3 regions of the Cytobacillus kochii genome follow, and region 2 is predicted to be linked to each of the others. Evidence: riboswitches for the same ligand, from Rfam matches in the RefSeq annotation. Region 2 holds a riboswitch; each other region holds the start of a gene.

What was found. Region 2 has a riboswitch for cobalamin ahead of LG276_RS13850 (ribonucleoside-diphosphate reductase subunit alpha). Riboswitches for the same ligand answer to the same signal wherever they lie in the genome.
Region 1: another riboswitch for cobalamin. It lies ahead of LG276_RS12115 (acyl-CoA dehydrogenase family protein); the one in region 2 lies ahead of LG276_RS13850 (ribonucleoside-diphosphate reductase subunit alpha).
Region 3: another riboswitch for cobalamin. It lies ahead of metE (5-methyltetrahydropteroyltriglutamate--homocysteine S-methyltransferase); the one in region 2 lies ahead of LG276_RS13850 (ribonucleoside-diphosphate reductase subunit alpha).

Annotation. Positions count from the first base shown of each region.
Region 1 covers NZ_CP085254.1:2,332,468-2,336,660, reverse strand. Annotated here, with positions in the region: gene LG276_RS12120 (YhgE/Pip domain-containing protein) at 1-1,056, shown strand, start outside; cobalamin riboswitch at 1,342-1,527, shown strand; gene LG276_RS12115 (acyl-CoA dehydrogenase family protein) at 1,728-3,395, shown strand; gene LG276_RS12110 (NAD(P)-dependent oxidoreductase) at 3,410-4,193, shown strand, end outside.
Region 2 covers NZ_CP085254.1:2,708,428-2,712,620, reverse strand. Annotated here, with positions in the region: gene LG276_RS13855 (heavy metal translocating P-type ATPase) at 1-1,756, shown strand, start outside; cobalamin riboswitch at 2,286-2,466, shown strand; gene LG276_RS13850 (ribonucleoside-diphosphate reductase subunit alpha) at 2,631-4,193, shown strand, end outside.
Region 3 covers NZ_CP085254.1:280,062-284,254, reverse strand. Annotated here, with positions in the region: partial or broken gene LG276_RS01590 (glycosyltransferase family 2 protein) at 1-1,042, opposite strand, end outside; gene LG276_RS01585 (DNA-binding protein) at 1,325-1,612, shown strand; SAM riboswitch class I at 1,687-1,799, shown strand; cobalamin riboswitch at 1,854-2,034, shown strand; gene metE (5-methyltetrahydropteroyltriglutamate--homocysteine S-methyltransferase) at 2,184-4,193, shown strand, end outside.

The DNA of each region.
Region 1 (4,193 bases), 380 kb from region 2:
GGTGACCTTCATCATGGTGTCGGAGACTTAGCAATAGGAATGAATGAACTATCATCAGGCTTACGGTCTTTAGAGGGTGGGTCTGCACAATATAAAAAAGGACTAAATGAATTAAGTCAGTCTGGTAACCAATTAACAGAAGGATCAGCACAAATAAATAATACTTTATCTTTGATTAAAGATGAGATGAAACAAGCCAGTGGCGTAAGTGGTATTGGGGAACTCGAGAATGTAACAATCGATCTGCCTGAGGTAGCGGATAATCTAGAACAAGCAGCAAATGATGTAGACCAAGTAGTTGTTAATTATAATGAGGTAAAAACACAAATCAATCGTGCTCTGGAGCAGATACCAGATAACCAAATTTCAGATAAAGAGATAAATAAATTATATGAAAGTAATGCGGATAAAGAGGTAATTGATCAATTGGTAGAAACCTATAGAGGGACAAAAGCTGCTCAAGAAGTTCTACTACTAGCCAAAGATAACCTTACAGACATGGTTGAACCGCTATCAACCTTTAGTCAATCAATGAGAGAAGCAGCAGGTAACCTTCGTGCAATATCATCTAATATAGACGAATCTATTCTTCAAATTGACATTGATGAAGGGTTAAAACAATTGACATCTGGTGTTGAAGAAATGGTATCTAACTATAATCAATTCCACCAAGGGTTACTTGCTTATACAGGCGGTGTTTCTGAATTAAGTACATCATATAGTGACATCCATGAAGGAATTAGCGGTTCTCTATCTGGAGCTGAGCAACTAACCAAAGGAGCTGGCTCGCTTCATAATGGAACTGGACAATTACATGATGCAACTAAAGACATTCCTGATGAGGTGACAAAAGAAGTGGATGAAATGATATCGCAATATGATAAATCTGATTATGAGCCAATTTCTTTTGTATCAGATAAAAATAATGAAAAGTTGGAACTAGTCCAATTTGTCATCCAAACAGATAAGATTAAAATAAAAGATAACAAAGAAGATGTAAAAGAAACAAAAGATAAAGTAGGATTCTTCGAGAAACTTCTTAACTTATTTAAGTAAACTTGAAAAACACGCCACTGCAATCTAGGAGGCGTGTTTCTCTTTTTGGTGGTAAATTTATATAAACCTTTCATGTTACATCAAACGATCGGTCAAAATGAAGAATTAGGCTTTCTTCTACTCGGGTTGTAGGAGTGGATTTAATCAATGACTCTAGCTTATATTGTGGTTGGAAGAAAAATGATAAAGAGCCTAACTTTTTCATCATTTTAAGCTGAGAATACATATTCTAAAAAATAAATTGTAAATTTTCCGAAAAATTGATATATTGTTAGTGTGAAAACTAAATAAGCTAAATAAACAGGTGCTTGTTCATCAAGCTTAAAAGGGAAACCGGTTAGACTCCGGTGCTGTCCCGCAACTGTATTTGCGAGCGGATTGTACATAACCACTTATTCATTATTGAATAGGGAAGGAACAAATCCGCCACGACCATAAGCCAGGAGACCTGCCTGTTTTAGCCAACATCATTACCTACGCGGATAGGGGGTGTTAAGTGCGGATAGAAGAACATGTATATTACTCAACACATGTTTATTTGTTTGTCCACTCGTTACTTAACAACTTCTTTTAACAGGAGTTGTTTTTTGTTTGAAGGTGGTTTGCTTCTTGCTACTGATTTGAGCAAGCGCTCAATCAAAGGAGATAGAAAGATGTAAAGGGAGTGCACGATGGCGAAGCTAAAAAAAACACTAGAAGAAAAGGGAGATATTTTTTCTCCTGAAGATTTTCTTGAAGAGGAACAACTCATTGCACAAACGGCAGAATTATTTATTAAGAATGAAGTGTTGCCCCAAATAGATTCATTAGAAAAAAAGAACTATGAAGTGGCTAAGAATCTGTTTCAAAAATCAGGGGAACTAGGTCTACTAGCTATTGATGTACCTGAGGATTATGGCGGGTTTGCACTTGGTAAAAAATTATCCGGGCTTATAGCTGAAAAGATAGGATACGGTGGGGCTTTTAGTGTTTCGTATAATATTCATGTAGGTGTTGGCACATTACCGTATGTTTATTTTGGTTCAGAAGCACAAAAACAAAAGTATTTACCACAACTCATCTCCGGGGATTGGATTGGTGCTTATGCCTTAACGGAAGCAGGAGCTGGATCGGACGCACTTTCACCGAAAACAAGAGCTATTTACAACAGCAAGAGTGATAGTTGGATAATAATTGGGGAAAAACAATGGATTACCAATGCTCACATAGCAAATGTGTTTGTTGTGTTTTGCCAAACAAATGACGGGATGACTGCTTTTATTGTTGAAAGAGACATAGCAGGCGTATCTATTGGTGCAGAAGAAGAAAAGATGGGTATTCATGGATCATCAACAGCTACTCTTATATTGGAAGATGTCGTTGTGCCATCCGCTAATATACTAGGAGAAAAAGGAAAAGGTCATCAAGTTGCCATGAATATATTAAATCTTGCTAGATTGAAGCTAGCTTTCTCGAATATTGGCACAGCTAAACAAGCCTTCAACTTTTCTCTTAGCTATGCGAAAGAGAGACAACAATTTGATAGAGCGCTGGTTGAATTTACGTTGATACAAGAAAAATTAGCTGAAATGGTGACATCTATTTATGCAAGTGAAAGTGCCGCTTATCGCACAGCAGATATGATTGATCAAGCTCCAACAGATGAAGGAATCACCTCTTTAAAAGCATTCGCAATGGAATGTGCCATAAACAAAGTACGATGCTCTGAAATGCTTGGGCATGTAACAGATGAGGCCGTTCAAATTCACGGTGGATACGGTTATATGAGAGATTACGATGTTGAGCGACTATATAGGGATGCTCGAATCAGTCGTATCTTTGAAGGAACAAACGAAATCAATCGCTTAACCATAGCAAAAAACTTACTTCACAAACACTCATCTAAAGATATCACAATCAATACCCCTACACCATTACACCAAGATAGAAACAGCCAATTTATTGAGTTAGGAAAAGAACTGTTATCGCTGTCTTTGGAAGCGGTTTCAAATGCAAAAATTGATATAAATAGGGAACAGCAGTATGCACGTCTTTTAGCTAATATCATCACAGAACTATACACAATGGAATCGACTTATATGCGGACATCAAAACTGCAACATCGAAAACAAAATCAAAAGTGGAAAGATTTAGCGACTGATATTATATGCGAACAATGCTTTCAATATTTGAAACAACAAACGATTAGCCTGATTTCAGCAGCGATACTTGATGAAAAAGAACGATTCGTTGCATTCGCAAACATTGAAAATTACCAAATCCCACTCTACAGCAATCTGTTATTGAAAAAAAGGCAATTAGCACAAATACTTATTGATCAACCAAAATTACTGAAATGAAGGGAGCTTAAATGATGGGTGAGAAAATCGGTTTTATTGGATTAGGGAATATGGGTTTACCGATGGCGCAAAGCTTATTATCAGAAGGCAATGAAGTGTACGGCGTCGACCTCAACAAAGATGCTGAAGCGGCATTGCTAAGGTCGGGAGGTGTGATTGGATTATCTATCAATAATATCATAAAGCAAGTAAATTTTATTTTCACAAGCTTACCTTCAATGAAAGCGGTGGAAGAAATCTATTTAGGTGAGGAAGGATTGATTACAAAAGGACGTGAAGGCATTGTCCTGATTGATACAAGTACGGTTGCTCCTAGCTTGAATCAAAAATTAGCAGAAGAAGCAAAAAAGAAGAGCATTCATTTTCTTGCTGCTCCTGTCAGTGGGGGTGTAATCGGTGCTGAAAATCGTACTTTAACCATTATGGTCGGTGGTCCTAAACAAGCTTTCGAGCAATCCCAACCATTGTTAAATATTCTTGGAGAGAATATTTTTCATGTGAATGAACGAATTGAAAGCGGAACTGCAGTCAAATTAATCAATAACTTACTTATCGGTTTTTATACTGCTGGTGTAAGCGAAGCCTTAAATCTGGCAGAAAAAAGCAACATTAATTTAGCACAATTATTTGAGATGTTGAATGTGAGCTACGGCCAAAGTCGGATATATGAAAGAAACTATAAAAGTTTTATCGCGAACGAAGATTATCGTCCCGGTTTTACCTTGCAGCTATTAAATAAAGATCTTGGTTTCGCGCTTGATTTAGCCAAGGAACACGAATTGCAATTGCCAGTTAGTG
Region 2 (4,193 bases):
ATCATTGAAATCTGGTAGCGCGAATATGGATGTACTTGTTGTATTAGGTACTTCTGCAGCTTACTTTTATAGTTTGTTTCTAACATTACAATCGATGAATGCAACATATGGTCATCATGTTGAGCTCTATTATGAAACGAGTGCGATTATTATTACCCTTATTTTGTTAGGGAAATTATTTGAAGCACGTGCAAAAGGAAGATCATCAGAAGCAATAAAGAAATTAATGAATTTAAAGGCTAAAAAAGCCGTTGTAGTAAAAGAAGGGAAGGAAACGATTGTCCCAGTTGAGCAAGTTATGCAAGGCGATAAGGTTATCATTAAGCCTGGTGAAAGAATTCCTGTAGATGCAGTAATCATTGAAGGACATTCAGCTGTTGACGAATCAATGTTAACAGGAGAAAGTGTGCCAGTTGATAAGAAAGCTGGTGATGAAGTAATTGGAGCAACTGTAAACAAAAATGGCCATTTAACCGTTGAAGCAACAAAGGTTGGAAAAGATTCAGCGCTGGCGCAAATTATTAAAGTAGTCGAGCAAGCACAAGGTTCGAAAGCACCTATTCAGCGGTTAGCCGATAAGATTTCGGGCATCTTTGTTCCCATTGTGGTAGCTATTGCCCTTGTTACCTTCTTTATATGGTTTCTTTTCTTGCAACCGGGTGATGTAGCTAGTGCGTTAGAAAAAATGATTGCTGTGCTCGTTATTGCTTGTCCTTGTGCACTAGGATTAGCGACACCTACTTCAATTATGGCAGGGTCTGGCCGTTCAGCAGAGATGGGTGTTCTATTTAAAGGTGGAGAGCATCTCGAGATGACACATGAAATTACAACTGTTGTGGTTGATAAAACAGGTACTGTTACAAATGGTCAGCCTGTATTAACCGATATCATAGTCGAGCCTGGAACAAATGAGGCCCATTTTCTTTCCATTGTTGCTGCGAGTGAGAAGTCATCTGAACACCCTCTTGCTGAAGCCATTGTGAAAGGGTTAGAGGAGAAAAATATAGAAAAAATAAAAAGTGAATATTTCGAAGCGCTACCAGGTTATGGTATCTCTGCGAAAGTTACAGGAAAAGATGTACTGATTGGTACAGTTAGATTAATGGAAGAGAATGGGATAGACTCCTCTTGGTTCTCGAAACAAATGAAAGAATTAGAAGGTGAAGGAAAAACAGCAATGCTTGTGGCTATTAACGGTAGAGCAAAAGGCCTTCTTGCTGTAGCTGACACGATAAAAGATTCATCAAACGAAGCGATTCAAAGGCTACATGATATGGGGTTAGAAGTTATTATGATGACTGGAGATAACCAGTTAACCGCACAAGCTATTGCTAAAGAAGTAGGTATATCAAAAGTCATTGCAGAAGTCTTACCAGAAACGAAGGCAGAAGAAGTAAGAAAGCTGCAAAGTCTAGGGAAAAAGGTAGCGATGGTAGGAGATGGTATTAACGACGCCCCAGCATTAGCAACTGCCGATATCGGCATGGCTATTGGTACAGGAACAGATATTGCCATGGAAGCAGGAGACATTACACTTATGCGTGGTGATCTAAATAGTATTGCCGATGCAATCATGATGAGTAAAAAAACCATTCGTAATATTAAACAGAATCTTTTTTGGGCGTTTGGTTATAATACAATCGGTATTCCTATTGCAGCTGCGGGTTTCTTAGCACCATGGTTAGCAGGTGCTGCGATGGCGTTTAGCTCTGTGTCCGTTGTATTAAATGCACTTCGTTTGCAACGTGTAAGATAAAGATGACAAGTTACGTATGAATTTCTATAAAACATTCTATCAAAAAACTGATTGAGAAAAACAAGCTAATTAAATAGTTAGTTTGTTTTTCTCTTTTTATAGAAGGTATGTAGGAGATGGATAAAAAAATTTGTCCCTTGAGGTAAATTATTTTCTTTTTAATATGGCATATACTTATATAGATTTTTTGACCCACAACTTTACCACCATTGAATTTATTTCAATACTTCTGCGATTTTTTAATTTATTTACCAAAAAATTATTACTTTTCTGGTTTAAGCTTACTCGTTTGAAGGTAAAAAAGTAGAGTTGGTCAGCTTGAACAATTTTTAATGGATTTCAAGACTTTTTTACACAAATAAGAAATGCTATTATTTATTATGGTCTCAAATTTACCGCTAAAAGAACGAAACGTATATTTTAAATTTAGATAAAAGAAATAAATTGTATTCTATGAAATGATGTGATATGATTACTCATACAATCTCAGATACAATATATAGTTATTTTTTTACTTCTCGACAACTACATATAGTAATTGGTTGAAGGAGTCCAAATGGACTTAAAATGGGAATCCGGATAAGCCGGAGCTGTACCCGCAACTGTAAGTGTGACGAAAAGAGGAAACCACTGTTCTTTTGAAAGAATGGGAAGGCTCTTAGTAGATTGATACACAAGCCAGGATACCTGCCTTCTTAATCATAAGTTTCAATTCTTCGGGGCTTGAGAAGATGAAACGACAGTTGATGAAAAGAGTGTTATTGTACACTTGTATTTATACTGTCGTTTGATCCGCTCAAGGTGTAACTGGGGCGGTTTTTTTTATGCCTAAATTTGATAGAAATAGTTTGAAGGAGGAAGAAATTTGAAAACAATGATTGATACGACAGTCAATTTTGAACAATTATATCAACAATTCAACAACTTACCAATTAGTGCGTTAGAAAAGCGTGCGGAACAATTAAATCACTTAGAGTTAGATAGTTTCTATGATCAGTTAATACTAGAATGTCTTTCTTACATAAATGTTAATGAACCTGATTGGACATATGTGGCTGCCCATTTATATTTAAAGAAGATTTATCAACAAGCAGCGGAGAACCGAGGGTACAGTGGCCAGGCCTATGGTGATTTTCATACTTTAATTCAACAATTAAGTGATCTTGATATTTATAGTCCTATTTTATTATCTAGTTATACAAAAGAAGAAATTGATGAATTAGGCAAAGAAATTGTCCCTGAAAGAGATCAGCTCTTTACTTATCTCGGGATTAAAATGCTTACCGATCGTTATGTAGCGAAAGATCGCCAAAAGAGAATTTTTGAGTTGCCTCAAGAACGCTGGATGGTTATTGCAATGATTCTTATGCATCAAGAAGAAAAAAATCGGTTGCAATTAGTAAAAGAAGCTTACTGGGCAATGAGTAACTTATTTATGACTGTAGCTACACCAACTTTATCCAATGCAGGTAAGAACTGGGGACAACTATCTAGCTGCTTTATCGAAACAGTTGATGATAGTCTAGATTCGATTTATGACAGTAATACAGACATTGCTGCACTATCTAAAAATGGTGGTGGAATCGGCGTTTATTTAGGTAAGATTCGTAGTAGAGGTAGTATGATTAAAGGATTCAAAGGCGCTTCATCTGGTGTGCTTCCATGGATGAAACAGCTAAATAATACAGCTGTAAGTGTCGATCAACTTGGACAAAGGCAAGGAGCAATTAGCGTTTATCTAGACGTTTGGCACAAGGATATCTTTTCTTTCCTTGATGCAAAGTTAAATAATGGTGATGAAAGATTACGTACACATGATTTATTTACCGGTGTTTGTCTACCTGATTTATTCATGGAAAAAGTAGAAGAGCGTAGTAACTGGTATTTATTTGACCCACATGAAGTTCGACAAAAAATGGGCTTCTCATTAGAAGATTATTATGATGAAGAAGTTGGTGCAGGTACTTTTAGAATGAAATATCTAGAATGCGTCAATAATGAAGAGCTATCGAAGAAGGAAATTCCTGCTATCGATATTATGAAGTCTATCATGCGCAGTCAATTAGAAACGGGAACACCATTTATGTTCTATCGGGATGAAGTGAACCGTATGAATGCAAACGCACATGCTGGCATGATCTATTGCACAAATCTTTGTACTGAAATCGTTCAAAATCAAAGTGTAACAACAAGAGTAGAAGAGTATACAAAAGATGGTAAAATTGTCATCGAGAAAACACCTGGTGATTTCGTCGTATGTAACCTGTCTTCTATTAACCTTGCCAAAGCAGTGAATGAAGCAGTCATAGAACGATTGATTCCTATTCAAGTAAGAATGCTAGACAATGTAATTGATATTAATAAAATCCCTGTTATCCAAGGGCAGTTAACGAATAAAAAATATCGCGCGATCGGCTTAGGTACTTTCGGCTGGCAT
Region 3 (4,193 bases), 2.2 Mb from region 2:
TGATAACAAAATCACTATCTAAGAACAAACAGATATCTCCTGTACTGTGAAGCGCACCAATCGCTCTTGGAATGTTATGTCCGAGTGCCTGGTCAAACGCAATCACTTTCACACCTGACTTTTCTACCTTTTCCTTTGTTCGTTCATCTGCTCCATTTAACACAACAATGATTTCATCAATGCCTGCCTTCTTTACCTCAGCAATCACTTCAGCAATCGTATCCGGCTCCTTCCCTACAGGAATAATCGCACTATACTTCGCTCGTTTCTCTTCCTTTACCGAAAAGGCTTGTACATATTCCTTAAAAGATTGCCGATTTCGCCTGCCATCATTTAAACCACCGCGATATCCTCTCTCTTCAATCAGTTGCGCCACTGCACGTAAGTGGTCACCAATTATTAAACTTGTTGAAAATGAAAAAGAGGAGCCCGTAATCTTCTGTTGATGTTTCGGTCGAATCTTATTTGTAGCAATCACGTCAATGGCGACTGGTGCACTCATCTTTAATTCTTTCATCACAGCTATACTATGAGCTAATGGCGGACAAGCTAAATTCTCCCAACCAATTGTATCAAGCGCTGATTTTTTCATCACATGAGGAACAGCGACTAAGGAATTAACGGATAACTCACCTTTACCTAAAAAATGATTAAGAGAGAACTTTGATACTGCTGTCGGATGTGGTCTAATGGGGCGCTTCATTGTCCAGCTTAAATCATTTAGGGCAATATCAGCCCCATCCCGAATGCCATCAAGCAGTGCTTGTAGCTCCTGTGCTCTAACGACAATATCACCATCAATAAAAAGAAGCGTATCTCCTTTTGCCTCCCTTGCACCAATTGCTCGTCCAATATCCACCCCTAGAGGTTCTTTATAAACAAGCTTTCTACATTCAAATGCTTCCGCTATTTTCTCCGATCCATCTGTTGAACCATTCAAAACAGCGATGATTTCATATGGCTCAATCTTCACTAACTCTTCTAAAACGGCTGACAACGTAGATTCTTCATTCTGAATGGGAATAATAACAGATAGATTCATAACACTTCACTTCTCTCCTTCAGCAAAATTAATAGTCTCCTTTGTGCTAACTATAGCCTTTTCCATCACAAACCCGAGAAAAACACTAAGTAATATCAATATATACAGCTTGGCCAATTTTGTTCTCGGACAAGTATACAATCTATGAAAGATGGTGCGATAGACAGGGTAGATTGGTTTAATTATGGGGGCATTGATCGGATTCGGCACTAAAAAATATATTATTACTATTCGTTAGGAGATGTTAAAGTAGATATATATGTATTTAAGGGGGAGTACAAATTGGAATTCGAGTTGAATTTTATTTGGATTGCCGTCGGTTTAGCATTACTTGGCTATTTCATAGGCAATGGGTTGAAGCAATTTAGTAGTAAAAATGAAGGTAATATGAATCATTTACTCGTGGAGCAAAGCCACCTTCATCTTTACTTTTATTTAAGTGAAGCAGACATGAAGGATCTATTACAGAAGCATCCTCACGCACCAAAAGTCATTCTTAATGGCAAGCATTATTACCATCTACATAAATTTCGCAAGTGGCTTGAATCTGATGATCTATATCACTCATGAAGAATTTATTTTGACAGCTTCCATTTATTATGCTAATCTATCTGTAAAATTCAAAATATTATAAATATGTAATTCTCTTATTCAGAGAGGTGGAGGGACTGGCCCGATGAAACCCAGCAACCTTTAACAATTTTTTGTTAAAAAGGTGCTAATTCCTGCAAAGTGTAATAGCTTTGGCAAATAAGAGAGGATTAAGACCTCTCTATTTTTAATTTAGAGAGGTCTTTTGTATTTTCAAAACTTAATAAGAAAGGCAACAGATGCATGATTGCTTAAAAGGGAAGCCCGGTGGAATGCCGGCACGGTCCCGCCACTGTGAAGGAGAGCGACTTATCATTAACCACTATTTCATAATAGAAATGGGAAGGGATAACGAGCGATGATCTGAAGTCAGGAGACCTGTCTGTTGTTTGCACTTAGACTCTACGGATGCATAGAGAGGAGTGATGAATACGTGTTGAGCAAATCAAATGGTCTCAACTCTAGTTAATATTGCGTATGAATCTCTCATTTAATAATAGATAGAGAGATTTTTTGTTGAGAAAATACAATCATAAAAGGAGTGTTTAAAATGACTGAAGTAAAAAGCTCAAATGTAGGTTATCCAAGAATTGGCGAGAAGCGGGAGTGGAAGAAAGCTCTCGAACAATTTTGGAGTGGTATGTTGAATAAAGAGACTTTTCTGCAACAAATGGAAGTCATACGTTTATCCTCTCTCGAGAAACAAAAACAACTTGGCGTTGATCTCATCCCGGTTGGTGATTTCACACTGTATGATCATGTCCTCGATACAGCTGTGATGTTTGGACTTGTTCCTGAGCGTTTTACATACAGAGGTGGGAAGGTTGATATTGAAACGTATTTTGATATTGCCAGAGGGAACAAAGATGCCGTGGCAGCTGAAATGACCAAATGGTTTAACACAAACTATCACTACATCGTGCCAGAACTCACCAACCTCACGCCAACACTTGCTGAAAACCGGCCACTTGCCTTTTATAAAGAAGGAAAAGAGAAGCTTGAAATCGACGGAAAACCGGTTATCTTGGGCCCGATTACTTTTGTGAAATTATCAAAAGGCTATAAAGAAAGTGAATTCAAATCAATCGTCAATCAATTCGTTCCTCTTTATGCACAAATTTTAAAAGAATTACAGCAAGAAGGTGCCTGGTGGGTGCAAATCGATGAACCTATTTTAGCCACTACCCTCACAGAAGAAGACATCTCACTCTATCAAGCAGTTTACCAAACATTACACGAGGCAGCACCACAGATAAATATCATTTTACAAACGTATTTTGAAAGCATCACTCATTATGAAGCTGTTACCTCTTTACCTGTGCAAGCGATCGGCCTTGATTTTGTCCATGATGCAGGTCAAAACCTCGCTTCCTTACAAAAATTCGGCTTCCCAAGTGATAAAGTATTAGCTGCAGGTGTCATCGATGGCCGTAATATCTGGGGCGCCAAACTTGATAATAAGCTCTCTCTTCTAGAAGAAATTACAGCAATTGTTCCGAAGGATCGCTTAATCATCCAGCCTTCATCCAGCTTATTGCATGTACCCGTTACAGTCAAAATTGAAGAAACACTTGATCATACATTAAAGACCGCACTCGCCTTTGCTGATGAAAAATTACAAGAAATCGTAGTGCTAACAAAAGGAATAAGAGAAGGAAAAGAGCAAATCCAAGATGAGGTAAACAAGAGACGAACTGCTATAGAGGCGCTAAATCAATCTTCTATTAGAAACAATCAACAAGTACAAACAGCCATTCAAAACTTACCATCATCACTAGCAGAGCGCGAAGCACCTTATTCTGTTCGTCAAGCAGCACAAAAAACAGCCTTCCAACTACCACTCCTACCTACAACAACGATTGGAAGCTTCCCACAAACACAAGAAGTGAGAAGAAATCGTTTAAAATGGCGTAAAGGAGAGTTAACTGCTACTGACTATCAAACATATATCAAAACGGAAATTAAAAAGTGGATTGATATTCAAGAAGAGCTAGGCCTTGATGTGTTTGTTCATGGCGAATTCGAACGCACAGATATGGTCGAATACTTCGGTGAAAAATTAGCCGGATTCCAATTCACAAAATTCGGTTGGGTGCAGTCTTATGGCTCTCGTTGTGTCAAACCACCAATTATTTATGGAGATGTCTCATTCGAACAGCCAATGACAGTTGCAGAAACAGTCTATGCCCAGTCCTTAACAGATCACCCGGTAAAAGGTATGCTCACTGGTCCGATTACGATTTTAAACTGGTCATTTGTCCGCGACGATATCCCTCGTTACGAAGTCGCAAACCAAATTGCCCTTGCCCTTCGAGAAGAAGTAGAAGCACTAGAAACAAATGGTATCCGGATGATTCAAGTAGACGAACCAGCCATTCGTGAAGGATTACCACTCAAACAAGAGAAGTGGGAAGATTATCTGAACGCTGCTGTTTATGCTTTTAGACTAGCCACCACTTCTGTCAGAAATGAAACACAAATTCATACGCATATGTGCTACTCCGATTTCGAAGACATTATCTCAAGCATTCAAGCACTCGACGCTGATGTCATCTCCATT